3 regions of the Paenibacillus sp. JNUCC 34 genome follow, and region 2 is predicted to be linked to each of the others. Evidence: riboswitches for the same ligand, from Rfam matches in the RefSeq annotation. Region 2 holds a riboswitch; each other region holds the start of a gene.
What was found. A riboswitch is a leader RNA that binds a small molecule or an ion and turns the genes downstream of it on or off. The one in region 2 is predicted to bind cyclic di-AMP.
Positions count from the first base shown of each region.

Region 1: it holds a riboswitch for cyclic di-AMP, as region 2 does, so the genes downstream of both, AC2TF5_RS17005 (C40 family peptidase) here and AC2TF5_RS01160 (hypothetical protein) in region 2, are expected to answer to the same signal.
Region 3: it holds a riboswitch for cyclic di-AMP, as region 2 does, so the genes downstream of both, AC2TF5_RS10770 (C40 family peptidase) here and AC2TF5_RS01160 (hypothetical protein) in region 2, are expected to answer to the same signal.

Region 1 is NZ_CM177770.1:3,636,475-3,643,903, reverse strand. It holds gene AC2TF5_RS17015 (GNAT family N-acetyltransferase) at 1-307, opposite strand, end outside; gene AC2TF5_RS17010 (endonuclease MutS2) at 322-2,367, opposite strand; cyclic di-AMP (ydaO/yuaA leader) riboswitch at 3,271-3,415, shown strand; gene AC2TF5_RS17005 (C40 family peptidase) at 3,418-4,281, shown strand; gene AC2TF5_RS17000 (hypothetical protein) at 4,426-4,761, shown strand; gene AC2TF5_RS16995 (carbohydrate ABC transporter permease) at 4,963-5,913, shown strand; gene AC2TF5_RS16990 (carbohydrate ABC transporter permease) at 5,973-6,842, shown strand; gene AC2TF5_RS16985 (extracellular solute-binding protein) at 6,885-7,429, shown strand, end outside.
Region 2 is NZ_CM177770.1:255,502-262,930, reverse strand. It holds gene AC2TF5_RS01180 (N-acetylglucosamine kinase) at 1-152, opposite strand, end outside; gene AC2TF5_RS01175 (AraC family transcriptional regulator) at 287-1,156, opposite strand; gene AC2TF5_RS01170 (MFS transporter) at 1,504-2,652, shown strand; gene AC2TF5_RS01165 (TrmB family transcriptional regulator) at 2,782-3,546, opposite strand; cyclic di-AMP (ydaO/yuaA leader) riboswitch at 4,046-4,246, shown strand; cyclic di-AMP (ydaO/yuaA leader) riboswitch at 4,351-4,518, shown strand; gene AC2TF5_RS01160 (hypothetical protein) at 4,642-5,055, shown strand; gene AC2TF5_RS01155 (potassium-transporting ATPase subunit F) at 5,206-5,283, shown strand; gene kdpA (potassium-transporting ATPase subunit KdpA) at 5,314-6,993, shown strand; gene kdpB (potassium-transporting ATPase subunit KdpB) at 7,015-7,429, shown strand, end outside.
Region 3 is NZ_CM177770.1:2,271,218-2,278,646, reverse strand. It holds gene AC2TF5_RS10780 (2Fe-2S iron-sulfur cluster-binding protein) at 1-385, opposite strand, end outside; gene AC2TF5_RS10775 (phosphotransferase family protein) at 419-1,366, opposite strand; gene AC2TF5_RS10770 (C40 family peptidase) at 1,495-1,968, opposite strand; cyclic di-AMP (ydaO/yuaA leader) riboswitch at 1,973-2,104, opposite strand; gene AC2TF5_RS10765 (Mrp/NBP35 family ATP-binding protein) at 2,449-3,519, shown strand; gene AC2TF5_RS10760 (ferredoxin family protein) at 3,599-3,838, opposite strand; gene AC2TF5_RS10755 (SDR family oxidoreductase) at 4,133-4,987, shown strand; gene AC2TF5_RS10750 (LutC/YkgG family protein) at 5,123-5,860, opposite strand; gene AC2TF5_RS10745 (LutB/LldF family L-lactate oxidation iron-sulfur protein) at 5,857-7,365, opposite strand; gene AC2TF5_RS10740 ((Fe-S)-binding protein) at 7,362-7,429, opposite strand, start outside.

The sequences.
Region 1 (7,429 bases), 2.7 Mb from region 2:
GGCATCTGTTCAGACCTTCTCGAATTAACGCCCCGCCAATCCCCTTACGCTGTAAGGTCGGCTCAACGGCGAGAGGGGCGAGACAACCTACTTGATATGATTGATCATCATCTAATACTTCAGTTAAGCTGAACATGATGTGCCCGGTAATTTGTCCATCTGCCTCGGCTACGATGGACAAATCCGGAATAAAGTCTTCGGTGTCACGGATACGTTCAACAAGTCGAGGCTCAGCCTCATTCTTAAACGCGTTTTTCAGCAGTTGTTCTACTTGGGTGTAATCCTGGATTTTTTCTGTTCTTATCATAGTTATGTCCTCCTTTAGGATTCAGGTTTTATTTCAATGGTTAGTCCCTCGACATGCTTTCGGTTCATCAACTTCCGTTTCTTGCGGTTCTCTTTACTCTCAAAAACGATATCCATGTCATAGTCTTCAGGATACAGATCTTTACCTGCAATATGCAGTGTGAGGCGTTTGTGGTTGATTTTGATCTTTTGTTTTTGGATCATCACGCCAACCATACCGCGCGAATCTTGAGTTTCACAGACGATACCCGTCCTGTTCAAGGACGATACGTACACGCTGTCTCCGAGCTCATAATTAGTGGATTTCGAGCTATGATCTTTCTCATGAATTCGACCTTCGCTGTGAGGCGTTTCCTCGGATCGTTTTTCTACATCGTGACTTGATTGATCAGAGAAATCATCCTCATCAGGACTGTGACTTTCCTCAATAGATACATCTTCCGGATTGTCTTCATTAGCAGGCACATGAATCTCATCTGTATGGGATTCATTCGTGGAGACGTTGTAACTTGGGAACATCGTATTGTCATGTCCTACACCAGCTTCAGAAATTTCTCGGGAACGTGCAATGATTGCTGAAGGAATCCCCAATTTCTCAGCAATGACAAAAGCATAGCTTTGTCCGGCCTCTCCGATTTTCAACCGGTATTTCGGTTCAAGTGTCTCTGTGTCAAACTCCATTCGTGCGTTTTCGAACCCAGGAGTTATACGTGCAAAATTTTTGATTTCTGTAAAGTGAGTCGTAACGACAACCGTAGCCCTGCGGCGATGCAGCTCTTCCAGCACGGCGATCGAGAGGCCGATACCTTCTCCAGGATCCGTGCCTGAAGCCATTTCATCCAGTAATATCAGCGTTTTGTCATTGGCGGTTTGTAAAATATGATTGACGTTTCTTATATGAGCCGAAAAGGTGCTAAGCGCATGTTCAATGCTTTGACCATCTCCGATATCGACTGAAATCTGTTCATATATGCTGCATTGACTGCCTTCCTGAACAGGGATGAGCAGACCCGACTGAACCATCATGGTTAATAGACCAACGGTTTTGAGTGTTAATGTCTTACCGCCTGTATTTGGACCTGTTATGATCAGGGACTTGTAGTTACGACCGATTGCAAAATCCAGTGGGACCATACCTGGCCCCAACAGAGGATGGGTGGCCTGCTTGAGCGCAATGATCCCCTGATCATTAAGTTCCACGTTTCGTCCGCTGATGGACAGGGCGTATTTACCCCTCGCGATAATAAAATCGTACATTCCGACAGTATCTGCATTCAGCTTCAATTCGTGACTGTATCTCTCAGCCGTTTCGGTCAATGCACTGAGCACTTTGGTCTCTTCACGGGTTTCTTCGGATTGCAAAAAGCTCAGCTCATGTTGGAGGCTTGCGACATCACTAGGCTCGATATAAACCGTTTGTCCGCTTGCCGATTCATCCAGCACGACCCCGTTAACTTGCTTGCGGTGTTCTTTCTTGATGGGCAGAACATACCTGCCGTTACGTTTGCTGACCAGACTTTCCTGCATGATGGCTCGGTGTTTGCTGAGTAAACTGTCGAGTTTTCGCTTGACTCGCTCTTCAGATACAGCGATTTTTTTGCGGACTCTCGCAAGCTCCTTACTTGCACCATCAACAACACGGCCGCTATAAATACAGCGTTCGATTTCTGAGAGCAATGAAGCGAGTTCATACATTGAAGTGGCGTATGAGGCTATCTTTGGAGCAATTTCGCTCTTGGTGGCCATATAACGTATGAGCTGCCTGCAGCTGCGTAGGAATTGTTGGATATGGCCGAAGTCGCGTTCACTAAGCACATAACCGGTCCCCAGCAGCTGTTGAACAGGTTCTATTCCCTCCAAGGAAGGGATGGGTATACTTGCCCCAGCACGGAGTAGTGTACTGGCTTCAGAAGTTTCATCCAGCCTATGCCGGATTACCTTGAGCTGGGTGAGAGGGGTCATTTCACGAATGTGATTTTTCCCGAGATATGAGACGGCAAAGCGTTCCAGTTCGGTTTGGACCTTGTCGAATTGCAGTAATTTCATTGTAGCTAAATTCATTTGTGATCAAACTCCTTTGTATTGGTGTATATTTGCCTGAAAGAGCCCGTGAAAAACAAAAAAAGGCAGAGAATGAACGTAGGTTCACTCTCTGCCTTTAGTCAGTCCGCCTTGAAATTGATCGTCTCCATAGGAAATAGAGCTGCCAGCACTTACTGTACGCAGTCCTATTTACCAAAAAATCCGTGCTGAACTCAGCACGGATGAAAAGACGCCAAAACAGGATAGACCTCCCGGGCTTCAATTGATATCCGTTGTTCTTAACTAATTACACAGATGGAAAAAACCATAAGAAAATAAACATAGCCTTTTCAGGCCATGAAAAAAAGGGTTTTTCCAATCATATGAAATTTGGTTAGTTAAGAACGACCACCGACATCAAAATCTCTCCTTATTAAGAGGGTATGACATTAATATACGGTTTCTTTTTGGAAAAAGTCAAGCGAGGTTTTCATTATATATGTATATGGTGAAGTCCGAATTGTTATAAGAGGTTGTTCAAAAAGTCCGCTTTTGATCACGAAGTGAATCAGGAAGTGGGCTCGGCATCGAATCTTGAATTCAGCCGGTCCTAAGTGGATGCTTACGAAGTATGTTTCCTCCGGAAACATTTTAGGTGCTCACGTACCCAAAACAGCTGATGCTTCCGAAGACGTTTTCTACGAAAACGTGCAGCTCCGCTCCTCAGTCCCTAGCTTCATCCAACTCAAGCGTTTTGAAAAAACGCACATCGGAAGCATATGCTTCGGTGCTGAAAACCGACCTTTTTGAACACGTACTATAAGTATCGAAAAAGTATCAATTTCGCTCTAAAAGTTACAATCTGTTCATAATTTCATAAAATGGACACAATTTCGACCTATATCAAAGAGCTGGGTATGTTACTTTATAATGGTTAACTTGGTTTATTAAGTGCTGAATCCAGACGAGCATAACGTTTGGTACGGGGGAGCTTTATTTGGGGTGAATGTTTATTTGAAAATATAAACTAGGAAATACCTCTTTCCGAATCCGTCAACTAACCTCGGAAGCAACAGGGAGGAAAACATCATGAATAACTTACTGAAATCGGTTTTACTTTCAGGGGCCATTGTCGCCTCGACTCTCGTACTTAGCTCTGATCCAGCGAGCGCTGCTACTTCTTCCATTAAGGTACAAATTAACGATTCCTTAGTTTCTTTTCCGGACGAGCAGCCGTTTATTGACAGTAAAGGATTCACTCAGGTGCCTATTCGAATGATCGTAGAAAAAATGGGCTCCACCGTAAACTATGAAAAGATTAGTTCTACGAGCTCTAAAGTAACGATTAAAAAGGGAAACACCACCATCGTACTAAAATCCGGTTCCAATATTGCTTTAGTCGGTTCTAAACAAGTTGTCATGGACACGAGCATGCGGATCGTCGATGGCCGTTCTTTTGTTCCCGTTCGGTTTGTATCAGAAACGTTTGGCTATTCTTTGAAGTGGGACTCTAAAAACAAAATTGCTATCATCAGTACGGATGGAAAAAATTATCCTCCTGCCTGGACAGCTCCAAGCACTTCCCAAGGAAATCAGGCTGTATCACTAGCTAAACAATACCTTGGGACCAAATACGTTTGGGGAGGTGCCTCGCCATCCACCGGATTTGATTGCTCGGGTTATGTGAAGTATGTGTATGGTAAAATGGGTGTCAGCTTGCCTCATAGCTCCGTGTCGATGCATGACAATTACGGAACTTCGGTGTCAAAGAGCAATTTAAAACAAGGGGATCTCGTATTTTTCATTACTAACAAAGTTTCAACATCTCATGTAGGCATTTATATCGGTGATAATAAATTTATTTCTGCCACTAGCAGCGGAGTAACAATTGACAGCATAAACAGCTCCTATTGGGGACCTAAATATAATGGCGCAAATCGGATTTTAAAATGATTTTTATATAACAAAAAAAGGGGTTGTCTTCTGGTCATCTGTGATGACTTGGGGACAACCCCTTCTTTATGTTAATAATAGGCATACACCCTGTATTGGGCGTATGCATACAATGAGGGTAAGGACGATAAAAGGAGTGAACATATGACAACAACATACCCGAGTCATCATGTCGTTTACCAATGCGACCAACATACCGCGCATTTAATGAAACAACACAAGGAAAAAGTACATCATGCGATGAATAACATGGTCAATCGAAAAGTGCAAGTCCACACGGTGCATAATGAGATTATTGTGGGTGTGGTAGTAGGGGTGGATGTGGATTTTGTGTATTTGAGCATGGATCCACTTGACGACATGCGTGGTTTCTTTCCGGGATTTTCCCCTGGTTTCAACCCTCCGGGACCTATTGCCCCTTTCAATCCTATTCTGCCGCTGGCCTTGTTTAATCTGCTGACAATAAGCCTGCTGTTATAAAAAAGATCCGCAGGAAGGAGGAAATTACAACCAAAACCTGCGGAATTCTCGCAGGTTTTTTGGTTATAGAAATAAATTGGCGTATAAAAAAACAACATATTCCGGATTTGTCCACATAACCATTTACAGAATGGATTAGAGCGAGTGTACATCCATTCGTCATTCAATCCGGATCTCAATCTAGAGAGGAGGAGGGGCTGTTTGTCATCCACCCCAGAAGGGAAATACCTATCCAATCAAAGGACTATGTCCAAGAGGAAGTTCAGATTTACACGTAATGATTGGATGGGTTACTTGTTTAGTGCTCCTTTGATTGTCGGTGTGCTTGCTTTTGCCATTTATCCGATGTTTGCTGCACTGTTTATGAGTTTTCACCAGACATCAGGCCTTGCTTTGAATGGAAAATGGGTAGGTATGAGCAATTACAGTTATGCTTTAGAAGACTCCTTATTTTGGCAAGCGCTTACAAACACCTTTGTGATGGGCATCTGGTCCGTACTGCTTGGCATTGCCCTGTCGTTCATTCTCGCAAGTCTGATCAACAATTTGAAATGGCATCTGGGAAAAAATTTTTTTAAAGCGGTCTACTTTCTGCCTAACGTAGTATCTGGAGTCGCAACAAGCCTGTTATTCTCATTCTTGTTCTTTCCTTCAAAGGAAGGGTTGATCAATTTCGTGATCAGTTTTATCGGTCTTGAGCCGGTTGGCTGGTTTACGAATCCGGAGGTTTCCCGGTACAGCATTGTATTGATGAGCCTATGGGGTGCGCTTGGCTATAACACGATCATTTTTTTGGCTGGATTGCAAAGTGTTCCCCGTGATCTATACGAAGCTGCAGAAGTGGATGGAGCGGGAACGTACCGTAAGTGGCTCTATATTACCATTCCCTACTTGCGGCCAATATTTGTCTTTATGCTCATTATGGGAACCATCGGTGGTATGAAAAGATTTACAGACGTTTGGTTGATCGGAGGTACAGCCGGTAATCCTGGAGGCAGTCTGATGACGGTCGTGCTGTATATTTACCGCAATGCATTTCTGGCTTCACAGATGGGGCTTGCCACGGCAGTGTCTTATCTGCTGTTCCTAATAATCCTCGTGCTGACGGTATTTCTCATGCTGCTTAACCGACGTAAAGACAGTCTGGATTAACACAAGGACCGTATTTGAACAAGTGAGAAACCGTCAGTAAAAAGGATAGGAGGGAAATCATGGCCGATACAGTAATACCCAAAGTAACCGTTCGCCGCAAAAGGATATCTTTAAGTCAGCTTATACTGACCATTGTTCTGTTTTTAGGCTCGTTTTTAATGATTGTGCCGTTTCTCTGGATGCTTGTAACGAGCTTCGATTGGGGAGCGCGGCTTAATATATCGTTTCCGCCCAAGATTTGGCCCGAGGAACCGTCGATCAGGACATTCGAAGCGGCTTTTACCAATATTAAAATGTTCAAATATATCGGTAACTCAGTCATTGTCAGCGGTGGGGTCATTATCATTAGTTCGCTTTCGGCCTTGTTGTCGGGCTATGCCTTATCCAAGCTCCGCTTCAAAGGGGCGAACCTAGTGCTCTTACTCGCACTGAGCACGATGATGATTCCATTCGAGATGACGATGATTCCACAGTATTTGCTCTTCAGCAAGTTAGGTCTTGTTGATAATTATCTGGCATTTTATCTTCCTGCGATGAACTATGCATTTGGAACATTTTTGGCCAAAGCGTTCTTTGACCAGCTGCCGAGCAGTTTAAGGGAAGCAGCCGTGCTGGATGGAGCCAAGGAAATCACCGTGTTCAGCCGGGTCTACCTGCCGCTGTGTACACCGATTATCGCAACCATGGTCATATTGCTGTTTCTTGGTGTCTGGAATGATATGCTGTGGCCGCTGCTTATTTTGAAGACTGCTGCTAAATACACCATACAAATCGGTTTGGCCATGTTCACGTATAACAATGGTATTAATCAGCAGCCTGCTATCATTATGGCCGCGACGACGATAAGTCTTATTCCGGTCGTTGTCGTATATTTATTCCTTCAGCGTTATATCATCGAGAGCATTGCTTTATCCGGTATCAAGCAGTAAAGAGCAAATAGAAAGTCTATTACTTTTGGAGGTGTTAAGGTTATGAAAAAGGCATTGTTGCTCATTATGTCCTTCATGCTCGTGTTTACAATGGCCGCATGCTCGGGTAGCTCAGGGAAGGATGTAACTGGCGGCGTCAAAATTGAAAAAGTGTCAGATATGTCTGGCATGGTTCGCGTTGCATTGGCCGGCTGGCAGCTCGAAAACGGGATTGATGCATTGACAGGAAATCCGACGATTGGCCTGAATGAATATCTGGATAAAACGTTCAAAATCATGTACCCGAACATTAAGCTCGAGATTTACCAGATTCCGTGGGAGAACGTGAAGGCGAAACAATCGGCGATGCTGCTCTCTGGAGATGCAGATATACTCTACACAGGCGGAGCTTTTGCCTCCCAATGGTACCAGGAAGGACTGCTGCGTGACCTGGATGACTTGATCGAGAAAGATAAATCATTTGACCCGAAGATTTATTTGGAAGGCATTATGAACAACTCCTATAGTACCAAATCACCTGATGGAGCTAAACAATTCGGTATTCCTGCAGTTCTCGGGCGGAGAATGACGATCTACGACAAAAAACT
Region 2 (7,429 bases):
CAGGCAGCGTTGATGTTGCTTTCCGCCTTTTCACGGTCAATTTGATGATTTCCGTTACCTGCCATTCCTTTGCCGAGCACATTACCGCGCTCATCTACAATAACGGCATGAGTCTTGCTTCCTCCGGCGTCCACGCCCAAATATCTCCTCATGTACATCACTCCTTCCGCTGATCACGGGATCAAACTGTTGTTATATGTACAAGATACTCTTCTACGGCAGCTCAAACTACTGCTATATATGTAAGAACTGATACTATCTTACTGTCCTATGCTTGAGCTCTCTATTATGACCGCTCTCTCAGTTCACTTGGTGATAAACCGATATGCTGTTTAAACAGCCGGTTGAAGTTAGACAGATTCCGAAACCCGCATTCCTCGGCAATACCGATGATTTTCAAATCTGTTGTCTCGAGCAAATGCACCGCATGGGTCAGTCTCAATTGAATTAAATAGTTCAGGGGTGAAGTGCCGACAGCCTGATGAAATAGAGCACTAAACCGCGAGGGACTTAAATGGGCGAGATCGGCCAGCTCATTCAGTGTCCAGCCGTAACCAAGATTCAGTTCCATTGTATGAAGTACATCCCTCAGCACATGCATACCTCGATGCTTCATGGACAGATGGACCGTCTGCTGCGGTGTCTCGTGTAGGTGACGGTTGGTCAACCCCAGAAAGCGAATCAGATCCGCACGAATCAGACTCATAAAAACATCGTCTTTCATACGGTTCTCTTCCATCATCCGTTGGAACAGCCCCACCAATTCCCGGCTAACGGGCTTATCGTGAGTGACGATATGGCCGAAATGCACACCGGCTTCGCGGAAAGGATGCATCAGTTCCGGGTCATACTTCAGATCAATGGCCAGGAGCGAGGGATCGAACATAATAATATCCATCACCAGATCTTTCGTTTCAAAAGCCCGGTGCAAATCGTCGCTGTTAATGAAGACAAGATCGCCTTCTTCAAACGGTACTTTCATACCATTAATGAGATAGTAACCGTTTCCACTTCGTATATAGTTCATTTCCAGAGTTTGATGCCAGTGCAGACGTTGGAATCCGGGGTTAACCCCCTCCGTCGTCGAAGCCGTAAATGGAAAAGAGCTGTCCGGAAAAAGAATATGATCACGTATGACACTCTGAGGCCTGTCCATCTGGCAAATTCACCTCCACCAAAAGTTCTGAGTTTCTTGAAAAAGGCATTATCGTACCCTATCAAGTCGAATTATTCAAATATTACCACGATGATATAGGACAGGCTATCACTCCGGGTTGACTTTAAATCGGCTAAAAAGAGTATACGGGCACTTGAAACCTTTTTGGGTGAAAAAGTGTATTTTTACATTGCTCCACTTCTTCCCAAATACACGAAAAAGGGTTGCATCAGATAACCGAGGTTACTATAATGGTAGTAACTTAAATTTGATACTTTATGAGATAAGGATGTGTCTGTTTGAATTTTCGCGTATATATCTTGGCCATCGCGGCGTTTGTCGTCGGTATGGTTGAACTCATCGTTGGAGGTATCCTGAATCTCATTGCAGAGGATCTTCAAATATCTATCAGTTCTGCCGGTCAGTTTATCACCATCTTTTCCATTGCCTTTGCGATCTCAGGTCCGATTCTAATTAATGTGACCGCCAAAATGGAACGTAAAAAGCTCTATCTGTACACGATGACTGCCTTTATGATCAGTAATCTGATCGTAGCTTTCACATCAAGTTATGCAGCAATCATCGCAGCCCGTGCATTATCCGCTATGAGCGGATCCGTTATCGTTGTACTGTCCGTCTCCATGGCAGCCTCGCTCGTTCCGGAATCGCACAAAGGTCGCGCGATCGGAATTATCTATATGGGAATCAGCGGATCACTTGTACTCGGGGTACCACTCGGCATGGTGATCGGTAATGCTTACGGCTGGCGGACTCCGTTTCTCGTCATTGCGATTCTTAGCCTGCTATCTATGGCCGGCATTGCGTTATTCACGACACGCACAGCTCCGAACCCGGTAGTACCGCTTCGTGAACAGCTTGCGTCCTTGAAGAACAGCAAGATTATCAGCGCCCAGCTTATCGTCCTGCTGCTGCTCACCGGTCATCTGACTTTGTACGGATACCTGAAGCCTTATGTACAGTCCACATTCGACGTCAGCAACGACATGATGAGTGTCGTTTACTTTTTGTTCGGCATCGCAGCCGTAACAGGCGGCGGGGTCGGCGGCTGGATATCTGACCGTTTCGGTACGAAACGTTCAATCCTCACCATTGTGGCCTGCTTCTCGGTATCGATGTTCGTGGTCATGCTCACAGCTCAAATCTCGTTCTGGGTGTTCCTAATAGCCATGATGATATGGAGTGCGCTGAGTTGGGCCATTTCTCCAGCTCAGCAGACTTATCTGCTTCAGCTGGCTCCAGACAATGCAGAAACACAGCTTAGCTTGAATTCCTCCATGCTTCACCTAGGAATCGCTGCCGGTTCAATCATCGGCGGTACCGTTATTGATCAGAGCCACACGGTAGCCCACAACCCTTGGGTCGGCGGTATCATTGCTACCGTTGCCTTCGGTGTCGCGTTATTCTCGCTAACTCGCCGTTCTGCTCCTGACAAGGATGGAGCTGCTGCTTCGTCCCGAACCGCAGAGCAGTTGTAAGTTTGGTTCAAACTCATACTGTACACACTTAAAGGGGCATCCCAAAAGGTCCATTGACCTGTGGGATGCCCCTTTGCTGTTGTGAGAGACTGCACGGAGTAGTCATTCCTCCATACTTTCTGTCCTTGTTTAATAGCGCAGCCGGAGCAAAAGCGCTTTAATCTCTTCGTCTTTGAACATCTCTTCCGGATATTTACGACTGAATGCAGTCAATGCCATATCGTGGTAGAAAAATTCAACAAACACCTTCACAAAGGGCTGTGCCTGCGTCCGGATTGCCTGCCAGCTGCCCTGCTCGACGCCTGCGAATAGAAGCTGCTTCGTATCTGTCACCAGAAGCATGAACCGCTCCAGCTTATCGTGATCCGCCGTAGGATTCAGCACATACAGCTTGGACAGCGACACTTCCGGATGGTCATCCCCCGTCACCAAAGCTTCAACGCGCACACCTTCCCGCTCTTTCCGGTCCAGCAGATCGGTTATTTCATTAAACTCATCGCTCCACATTGAGACGAGAACAGACTCCTGCGCTTCCTCAATCATCTGTTTGCAGAACGCCTGGATCGAGCTGTGCGATTTCAGACTCCACACCTGATCATCCACAACCGTTTTGCGGACCCCCGCCGAGCGAAGCTCCTTAATGTCACTCTCAAACTCATGCGTCAGTTTATCAATCACGGCTTCCACAGGGAGTGCCGTATAGGTACGCTTTTTGCCAGATACCGTATCCATGACAATTCCCTTGTCCACTAACCGGTCCAGCACCTCATAAATTTTAGCCTTCGGAACACCGGACAACTTCACGATACTCGATGCATCCATCGCCTCGCCGCTCGTCACAAGTGTTTCATATACTTTGCTCTCATACTGGGAGTAACCGAATTGTAGAAGCATAGCTCCTCCTTGTACATTTGTTACCCTCTATGTTACCGGAGCGTGAGACGCTTGACCAGTACTATGGAAATGTGAATGCATGTTTATAGATACTCCTGAGTCCGTTTGCTCTGAAACCTGCTCATTGTCCGGGTTCCCCCGACTCCCTTTAGAGAGCTCAGCGTTTAGATCATGGTTAAATTCGGATGAATCATACGTCATTGCCCTTTCAAAGTAAATGTTCATTTATGGTCTAAAAATTCAAAATATCGACGAAAAAGCCAAAAGAAAACGTGTACATTAGGGCTTGACATCGATTATCCATACAAATACACGGTATCTTGCCACTTTACGAGAAATCAACGAAATACAGAGAAATACAGAGTATGGAGCAGTATTCTGGTGACCAATCCCCCTTTCCCCCGATATCCTGTTAAAAAACACCTCAAATGTGCCTCTCCCTCGATTTACATTACGAACCGCCAGACGTATGATACGAATCATGAAATGAACAATGTTTTCACATGAATCGCTGAATTCCCTTGCTGGGCAAGGGAAGCGGGGGAACCAAACAAGGAGATGGACCAGGTGGTGTGAGAGCCACCATGAACATCTTCAGGGGTGAATCTTGATCCGAAGACTCTATGGAATCGGATCAGGTAGGGCGACTCTCACCGCCCGAATCCGACAGCTAACCTCGTAAGCGTTGAGTTAAGCAGTCACGCATTCAATTGACGCGGTCTGCTCACAAGGAGAGGATGATGAAGCTTGTGATCGAGAAACACGACCACAGGGCTTAATGTCTCTGTGGTTTTTTGCAAAGTGCTTTTTTATTCGCTGAATCCTTGAATGGAAAAGGAACGGGGGAACCAAACGGGAGACTTGCTTTTCTTCCAGGGGTGAATCACATCGGCAGAATACCTGCCTATGGGTAGGGCGACTCTCACGCCCGAATCCGTCAGCTAACCTCGTAAGCGTATCGAGAGAGGCAACGATTGTCGTGTGCAGGGCACGGTGTATTTCACTGTGTCATCAGAAGCCGCGGGAAGAGTGACTCTCCTTCCCTGAGGCTTCTTTTTTGTTGCCTTCTCTTTCTAACAAATAGGAGGAGAAAACATGGAAAAACCGCAGGATCTGATCATCGTATCCGCTCCAACCAAGGCAGGGGAGGAATTCGTACTCCAGCTTATCCGAAATAAAATTCCGTTTGCAGCCATCGTGAACAACCGGGTAGAGCAAGATCGTCTGGATAAGCTCGGAGCCAAAAACAACATGATCTTGATCGACACCACCGATGAACAAACCTGGATCATTCCCGAGTTTTCCGTCGGCAGGGTGTTTCTGTTTGAAAGCAGTCTGAACCTGTGCTGCCGTTACTTGCGGATTTGCCGTACTTGGACTTTGGATCCGATCTATGTCATCACTCATTCAAGCAACCCGAGATTAATTTATAAAGGACTTGGCGCAGATATCGTGCTGCATACGAACCATACCAATGTTTCCTTCTTAATTTCATCACTCGTCAGCTAGACCATATTCATAATCTTTCAAAAAATATTTTGGAGGGATTTACATGCAGGATCTGTGCATGGTGCTCATTCTGGGAGGAACCTACGCACTGTTCACCTTATTTTTATCCTGGTGCGGACGCGTGGTCAATGAACCGGAGGCTGATAACCAATGATCATCATTATCGCATTTATGATCTTTATTTTTCTGTATTTGATTTACGCGCTGATTCACCCGGAAAAATTCTAGGGGTGTTATTGAAGGAGGAAGCAATCAATCATGGGCATTGTACAAATTGCCATCGTTATTCTGGTTCTGGTGCTGCTCGTTAAGCCTCTCGGAACCTACGTATATAATGTATTTCGCAATGAAGCGAACGGAACGGATAAATGGTTCTCCTGGGCGGAGAAACCGATCTATGCGTTGATCGGACTTAAAGAGCGCAAAGGCATGACCTGGAAGGTATATGCAATCAGCTTTGTGATGACCAATATTGTGCTGGTTGCAGCCGGGTATCTCATACTACGACTGCAAAAGATACTGCCGTTCAATCCAAACGGAATTGACAATATGGAGCCAACGCTATCGTTCAATACTATTATCAGTTTCATGACCAATACAAACCTGCAGCACTACAGCGGAGAATCGGGTCTCTCCTACTTCTCGCAGATGGCCGTCATCACCATGATGATGTTCACCTCCGCTGCTACCGGCTTATGTGTCGCTATCGCGTTCATTCGGGCAATTACCAGCAAGGGAACAACGATAGGCAACTTCTTCGAAGATTTTGTTAAGGCACATACACGGGTGTTCATCCCGCTGGCCTTTACAGTGGCCATGCTACTTGTTGCGCTGCATGTTCCTCAAACCTTAAAACCTACCATCAATGTAACGACGCTTGAAGGCGCCGAGCAGCAAATTTCAGTTGGTCCAGTGGCTGCACTGGAATCGATCAAACATCTGGGTACGAACGGTGGTGGACATTTCGGCGTCAATTCGTCTCATCCGTTTGAAAATCCGAATCCGCTGACTAACGTAATCGAGATTTTATCAATGTGGTGTATTGCGGCGGCTCTGCCTTACACATTCGGTTTATTTGCGAAAAACCGCAAGCAGGGCTGGATTATTTTCTCGGCCATGATGGTTCTGTTCATCGGATTCCTGTCACTTGCCTACGTATCGGAATCGAATGGTAACCCGGCGATGAGTCGACTAGGAATCGATGCTTCCCAAGGCAATATGGAAGGCAAAGAGGTCAGGTTCGGTATTGCCCAGTCTGCTCTGTTTACGACCGTAACCACAGCAGCCACAACCGGATCGGTCAATAACATGCACGATACGCTGACACCGCTTGGCGGTATAACACCGTTGTCTCTCATGATGCTGAACTCTGTCTTCGGCGGAAAAGGCGTCGGTCTGATGAATATGTTAATGTACGCTATTCTGGCCGTATTCCTCGCCGGGCTGATGGTTGGACGAACGCCGGAGTTTCTTGGGCGGAAAATCGAAGCCCGGGAGATGAAGCTGATTGCGATTGCCATTCTGGCTCATCCCTTCATTATTCTGGCGCCGACTGCTCTCGCTCTCATGACAGACGCTGGTCAAGCGGGCATTACGAACGCAGGCTTTCATGGCATTTCACAAGTGCTGTATGAATACACTTCCTCGGCAGCGAATAACGGCTCTGGCTTTGAAGGTCTTGCGGATAACACGCCGTTCTGGAATATATCAACAGGGCTTGTCATGCTCTTCGGCCGCTATATTTCGATGATTTCGCTTCTAGCGGTAGGCGGCTCTCTGCTGCGTAAGCAGTGGATTCCTGAGACACTAGGGACATTCCGCACGGATAACCGGCTGTTTGCGTTTATTCTGATTGCGGTAGTCCTGATCATCGGGGCGCTGACATTCCTGCCCGTGATGGTGCTTGGCCCGATTGCCGAGCATTTAATGATCCGTTAATAGAAAAGGTGGATTATCCCAATGAATAACAATAGAAAAAAGGTATTAAACGGAGATATGGTTCGCCAGTCGTTAAAAGATAGCTTCATCAAGTTGAACCCTATTGCCATGATGAAAAACCCCGTGATGTTTGTTGTCGAGGTTGGTACATTTATTGTCCTCCTCATGACTATCTTTCCCCATTATTTCGGGACAGAAGACAGCATCGGCTTTAATCTGACCGTATTTGTGGTTCTGCTCTTAACCGTCTTGTTTGCCAACTTTGCCGAAGCTCTTGCTGAAGGGCGTGGTAAAGCTCAGGCTGACTCCTTAAAGCAGTCAAAGAAGGAAATCGCGGCCAACAAGGTTATGGACGGCGGCGGCATCAAGCGTGTTCCGTCTACCGATTTACGTAAAGGTGACATCGTGGTGGTCTCGCAAGGCGAAATGATTCCCG
Region 3 (7,429 bases), 2.0 Mb from region 2:
AAGGTGCATGTTTAATGGATATGGCGCCTATTCTCTCCAATTTTGCCTGGCAACCCAGACGGTATCCCTCATCAATCTCCTCTGGATCAAGCCGCTTCTCCTCCGCTTCGTTTGGATCGGATAAATATTCCAATCCTTCACTGACATGACATCGGCAGCGGGCACATGTCCCTCTTTTGCAGAAAGAATTCCAGTCCACTTCATTCTTCTCCGCCAAATCCAATACCGTCAAACCAATGACCGGCGCAACGAATCGTTGAACATTTCTGCCCTTTAATTCTACGATTTGCTCTTCCGTTTCTTCATATGCGTCATTCCCGGGCGCAGCGGTACTCTCCGGAACCGATTTATTCTTCCCCTCCCGGCCTTTCCAAAATTTAAACACGCTGTATCTCCCTCCTCAATGAGTCCATTAAGTTTATATATTCTGGGAATGTGACATCAGATGGGTATGAATCAACTCCTTATACTCAAAAATGTCTAACATCTCACCGACACCTTTTCCTGTATGTTTTTCATAAATGGATTTTACAAAGTTCGCACCAAAGTCATGCAGCAGCGTCCCCGCAAATAGCAGGTCAATGAACTCACTGTATTCCAGATTCCTACATTTTATAAACTCATGAACAGTTTCTACATCACTTTGAAACAACTCAAACACAATCCCAGGATACTCATATTCTACCGGTGCAATGGTACTGTCTGCAAAATCTATAATATAAACCTGATCTTTCGAATCAATCAATACATTGTCACCCGTAAGATCTCCATGAACATGCATGCAGGTACCAAACTCATAATGGTTCAAAAAGTGCTCAATCTGTTTTCTTACCTCAGAAGATACGATCTTCCAGCGCTCATTATGGATTGCTCTCTCAATGATCGCAGCACGACTCACTTCTTCATCCGGCAGCGTGTTCAACTTCACCATATCATCTTGTAACTCACCTACGAAATCTCGCTTTTGCTCATATGTAAAGCCATTTATGGCATCCCCAGCACTTTGACCTTCAATAAAATCCATAATGATATACTTAAATTCATATTTATCATTAATTTTGGATGCAGCTACAATATTCGGGGTCCGAACTCCTTGGTCTATCGCTCGTTGCATCGCAACTCGCTCAGCTTTAAAGTCCTGATCCGTATTCATTCCAGATGAAATCGGTGCAAAAATTTTGATCACATGGGATCCTGTTTTGAAAACGGCATTTGTTCCCGGTGTTAAATGAGAGATATCTTCTGCTCCTATCAACTGTTCCCTTGCAAAGATTTCATGAATCAGAGGTCTAAAATCCTCGATGGATTGATAAACAGCTCCCCAGCTGTTCCAATCATGAATTTCCTTCTTAAATAAATTTGACATTATAGTAATCTATCCCCCAGCTATATCTTCTCATACAATGAGCTCAACACTCTTTACCTAAATATAGTAATATCATACAACAAAAAGCCCGCGAAATTCATCGCGGACTTCTATTCGTTGAGGAAATATTAATTCATACTACCTACCATCTGAACATAATTGTCTTGATCGATGACACGACGTGCTGTTACATAACGATTCTTATAGTAGGATTCCGAAAGCTTGCTGATTCTTACTCCTCTGCTAGTGGATGCATGAGCGAACTCATCATTTCCAATATAAATTCCTGCATGCGAGATACCTCGGCCACTCGTATTGAAGAAGACCAAATCTCCCAATCGAAGATCATCTTGCTCCACGTGAACACCAGCTTCTGCTTGTGATGCCGAAGTTCGCGGCAGATCGAGATTATATTGATCGAATATGTACAAAATAAATCCGGAGCAATCGAATCCGCTTACAGTTGTTCCTCCCCATTTATAAGGAGTTCCTACTAATTGTGTAACTTCACTCTGAAGCTTCGGCTGGTCCGCATATGCCGTGAAGGCGCCAGAGGAAAAAATAAGTGCAGACCCTAGTACAGATAATACGACTTTCTTCAAAAACACTTTCCCCCTTCGGTGCCTACGGAGTTAGCTAAGGGTTCGGTTGAAGGTTTCCTATATTCCCTTGACTTCAAGAATAATTCACCCAGATTGGTTCCCCCGTTTTCAAAACGAAATTCGGCAAATTCATTAAAGTTTTGTAACTCTATCATAATGTAGTATATTTTGAGGTGATATGTCAATCGTATTCAGTAACAAAATTGTAATTTTATTCTGCAAATCTCGCTAATCACCCGTCATGCCCTGCAGTGATGTCGACTAACAGCTAATTGACCCGTTTTTCTATCTATCGCTCGTATTTTCGTTGGACTCTCGCTATCGCTTGTGTACTAGACTCATTTGTTGACTAGCCCTTTCTCTTTCTTTAAACTGAAATTGATTATCGGTTTTCAAGGAGGGAATTACGAATGTTGGCTTACCAGAACTCTTTATCAACTTGCAGGTATCCGCATTGTCATCGTTTTGCACAGGTGACTTATGAATAGAGAAGTATTTAATCGTGAAATGACGAAGATACTCGACTCCGAATTGAAACTTCCCTTGATTCAAATTGGATTAATCCGTGATGTCATGCTGAAAGAAGACAAAGCAGCGATGACTCTAATCGCCACAGAGCAAGAACAGGAGCAAGGCATAACAGAAATACGCTGTAAACAGATTGAAGGGCTATTGCGCACAATGGGAATGACAGACATACATATTAGGGTCAAGCAAGTTTCTGCCGAGGAGAGGCATAACATAACTGCTCGAGCGCAGGAGATGAAACCTTCTGGCCAACAGCCTGCCAATAGAGGGGGGGCGCAGGGTTCTTTTCCAGTAAGTCCTTTGGTTAAAGCGGGTGTCAAATTTATAGCGGTAGCCAGCGGAAAAGGAGGCGTCGGAAAATCTACAGTTACACTGAATCTGGCTCTTTCATTACAGAAGGCTGGAAAGAAAGTTGGAATCATTGACGCAGACATCTACGGCTTCAGCATACCAGACATGATGGGAATACATGAGAAGCCAGAGCCTACGAATAGCCGGCCCACACCGATAGAAAGAGACGGTGTTCAAGTCATATCAACCGGATTTTTTGTTAAGGGTAACGACCCTGTCCTGTGGCGGGGACCCAGACTAGGAAGAATGCTGTCCAGTTTTTTGAATGATGTGATGTGGGGGCCGCTGGACTATATGCTTATTGATCTCCCGCCTGGGACAGGCGATATCGCTCTGGCTGTTCATCAGATGATACCTGAATGTTCTGAAATTATTGTCACTACACCACAGTCCACAGCAACAGTCGTTGCAGAGCGTGCAGGACTAATGGCCCTTCAGACCAATCACCGTATTCTCGGCGTTGTGGAGAACATGTCTTATTATGAAGATCCTTCAGGCACCAAGCATTATATCTTTGGCAAGGGCGGCGGAGAAAAGCTGGCGAACCAGCTGAATACGTCCCTACTCACCCAGATTCCAATTGTTCCTGATGAAATGGAATCGACTAAGCCGAATCTTCTCAGCTCCATTTACGATGATCTGGCTCATCACATTATTCAATCTTCTCCATAAATGCATGACAAATACACCCTTCCAATATGGTGACCGGATCGCTCCGCACCTGCCCGGAAGGGTGTTATTTTCGTATGATTTAATTTTTGTTTTTGTAGTATTCTACAGCCTTCTCATAGTAAGGCTTTTCTTCTTCTGGCAAATCATCGATATAGAATACTGCTGTTACAGGACAAGCCGCTTCACAAGCACCGCAAGATATACAAACATCCGGGTCAATATAGAACTGGTCCTCTCCTTCTTCAATGCAATCAACAGGACATACGTCAACGCATTCTCCCGCTTTCTCGTCTATGCAGGCTGAACCTATAACATACATGTGATTACTCCCCTCTCCATTGTACTAATCTAGCTTTCTTTTAATCATACATCATAAATAGGAATAATAGGACAAAAAAATCTAGATTCAGTACTTTTTATACATAAACATATAATAATTATGTGGATCATTGTTAATTTTGTCAATACTGCCCTTCAGCCGTATAAATAAATGATATGCCAGCTAACGGTAAGTATTGGATAAAGATTTATTCCATTCCAGACATTTACATGTTACGCTCGGATATATCGGTATTTTTTTGCAATTTAACCAGATCTGAAGGAGTGTGGAGCAATGGGTCCATTTGCTAAGGATTTGTTGAAGGACAAGGTTGTGCTGATAACAGGTGGGGCTACAGGGCTGGGAAGGGCCATGGGGGAGAAATTTCTGAAGTTGGGTGCGAAACTCGCCATTTGCGGACGGCGTGAAGACGTACTGAAGGCTGCTGCAGAGGAAATGAGCAGTTACGGGCATGCCGTATATTTCAAAAGCTGCGATGTTCGCGATCCATCCCAGGTGCATGAACTGGTGGAAGAGGTAGAACAGCATTACGGGGGCATCGACGTGCTGGTCAATAACGCAGCTGGTAATTTCATCAGTCCTACGGAACGCCTCTCTCCTAGAGCCGTGGATGCCGTTCTCAACATCGTGCTTCATGGCACATTTTACACAACTCTGGAAGTTGGAAAACGATGGATTGAGCAAGGGATTTCCGGAACGATGCTGAATATCGTCACGACCTATGCCTCTACAGGATCCGGTTATGTTGTCCCTTCTGCGGCGGCAAAAGCTGGAGTATTGGCATTAACCCGTTCACTCGCTGTAGAATGGGCACCTTACGGCATTCGGCAGGTGGCAATTGCACCCGGGCCGTTTCCAACGGAAGGCGCTTGGTCCAGATTGTCTCCTACACCGGAATTTGAGCAAAAGATGATTAACCGTATCCCTCTCGCACGCGTGGGAGATAAAGAAGAGCTCAGCAATCTTGCTGCTTATCTTATTTCAGACTACGCCGGATACATAAATGGTGATGTTATTACAATCGATGGCGGTGAATGGCTTCAAGGCGCCGGTCAGTTTAATGAGCTGGCTGAAGTAACTGAGGAACAGTGGGATGAACTCGCTAAACTGACGCGGCGCGGCAAGTGACCCCGCTCTAATTGATCAGACATTTCATTTTCTTTTCATAAAAAGCCCCTTTCTCACACCTGAACATTGCAGGGTAAAGAAAGGGGCTTTATGATTCAACTTAAAGGCTCAAGGCCAGCTTAACTATTGATTCTGTTACATATGATCCACAATGAGTGCGTACACAATACCCGGTCCATGAACCCCGATGGTCAGATCGTTCTCAATATCAGCCGACCTGCTCGGTCCTGAGATAAAATGAATGCCTGCCGGAAGATTTCCCCTTCCCTCTGTGTCGAAATTCACCAGTATCTCTCCAAGCCGCGTCTTAAGGCGCTCCACAGGTATAATGGCAATTAGGACCGTCGGCAGCAAGCTGACCGCTCGGCCTTTATCCTTCGAGGACAATACAACCATAGAGCCCGTATAGGCGGCCGCATAATCCGCCACGACAATACCGAAATCGGATTCTGCCGCTTTTGATCGCCAATCCGTTTCACGATTCTCATTCCAGACCGAAATATCCGTATCGGGGAGTGCGCTCGCAAGGTCAAGTTGAGCCAGCACTTCCTGATTTTGTCTCAGAATCTTGCCTGCACTCATCTCTCCTGCTTTTGCTGTGATAAACTGCTTAACCTGTTCCATATCCGACAGATGAACGGCATGCCCACCCGCGGCTTCAAAATTCACTGTGAATTGATGAATTCGGTTATCCAGAGACCAGTTGAATTCATTCCAGAAATCTGGAGCCCCTCTATAGGGATGATCAGGTTTTTCCCGAACACGAGACCTGTTCAGCTTGGACGCAATACCGTTCATGAATGATTCTTGTTTCTTTCTGGACTGTGCTTCCAATTGCTCAAGCCACTCCTGATCACTTTGCTGATTTATCATGATGTCCCGCCCTTCTTCCGGTCATTCACGATCTGCTTCAGCCTGTTCTCTATGCCAGAATCCATTTCTCTGACCCCTTGGGAAATTTCCTGCTCAAGGGTCGGCCATCTGTCCCGGAACGATTCCTTAGGCAGGCTTGGTGTAACACGGTATGAGTTCCACCCTTTTAACGGACCGGCCTTCGTACGGATTTCACCGCCACGGACCACCAATTTCTGTCCAAGCTTTCCGATTCGGATCACGGTGCGATAGCGCTTGGAATTCCCCATCACGGCTGCAAAACCCTTCATACCCACTCCCTCAGCCTTACTCCCACGTCCGCCCTCGATCTTGCGCCGGCGCAGGGATACAAGCATGTCATGCAGCGGAATTTTTACTGGACAAGCTTCATAACAAGCACCACATAAGCTTGAAGCATTAGCGATATCGTCCCATTCCGCAACATTCTTTTTCAGGGCAGGTGTAAGAACAGCTCCAATCGGACCGCTGTATGTCCCACCATATGCGTGGCCACCGATCTGTCTGTAGACCGGACAAGCGTTAAGGCAGGCGCCACAGCGGATGCAGTTCAGCAACTCCTGGAACTCCGGATCGCCAAGCTGCAGTGATCGGCCATTGTCGATAATAATGATATGCATTTCTTCTGGGCCATCACCATCATCTTCTCTCCGAGATCCTGTAATGCCCGACATGTAAACCGTCAGCTTCTGACCGGTTGCTGAACGCGGCAGCAGTGTCGCCATCACTTCGAGATCGGACCATGAAGGAATAATCCGTTCCATTCCCATCAACGTGATCTGTGTCTTCGGAAGCGTTGTCACCATACGGGCGTTGCCCTCATTCTCGAACAGGACCATGGAACCCGTCTCGGCAATGGCAAAATTACATCCGGTCATACCGATGTCGGCATCCAGAAATTTCTCTCTTAGTTTATTCCTCACAAATCCAGCCAGAATCGATGTATCCGGCGGAAGTGTCTCCCCAGCCTCCTTGGATAACAGATCTGCGATCTGATAGCGGTTCTTGTGAATCGCGGGGATAATAATATGTGATGGAGTCTCATCTGCAAGCTGAATAATATATTCGCCTAGATCCGTTTCTACCGCTTCAACACCGATGGATTCCAAAGCTTTGTTCAGGTGCAGTTCCTCGGAAACCATCGATTTTGATTTCACTACCGATTTAGCCGACTTTCGCTGGGCAATCTGAAGTGAGATGTTCACCGCTTCCTCTGCTGTATCAGCAAAATGAACATGTACTCCGTTAGCACGGGCATTATCCGCGAATAAATTTAAGTAATAATCCAAATTCGCTATCGTATGCAGCCGGATTTGCCGCCCCCGTTCCCGCCACGTATCCCAGTTTCCATGATCAGCAGAGGCCTGAAGTTTCCCACTCCGTAACCGCTCCGTCGTAAAACGGACCGCACTGCGGAGAAAATCATTATTGAGTGCCAGTCTGGAGCGCTGTTTCACGCTCATTTTTGTCGATTCAGACGTACTCATGCCCCCTTCACCCCTTCATGTAGAAGCTCGGCTAAATGCATTACTTTGACCTTCTCCCCTCGGT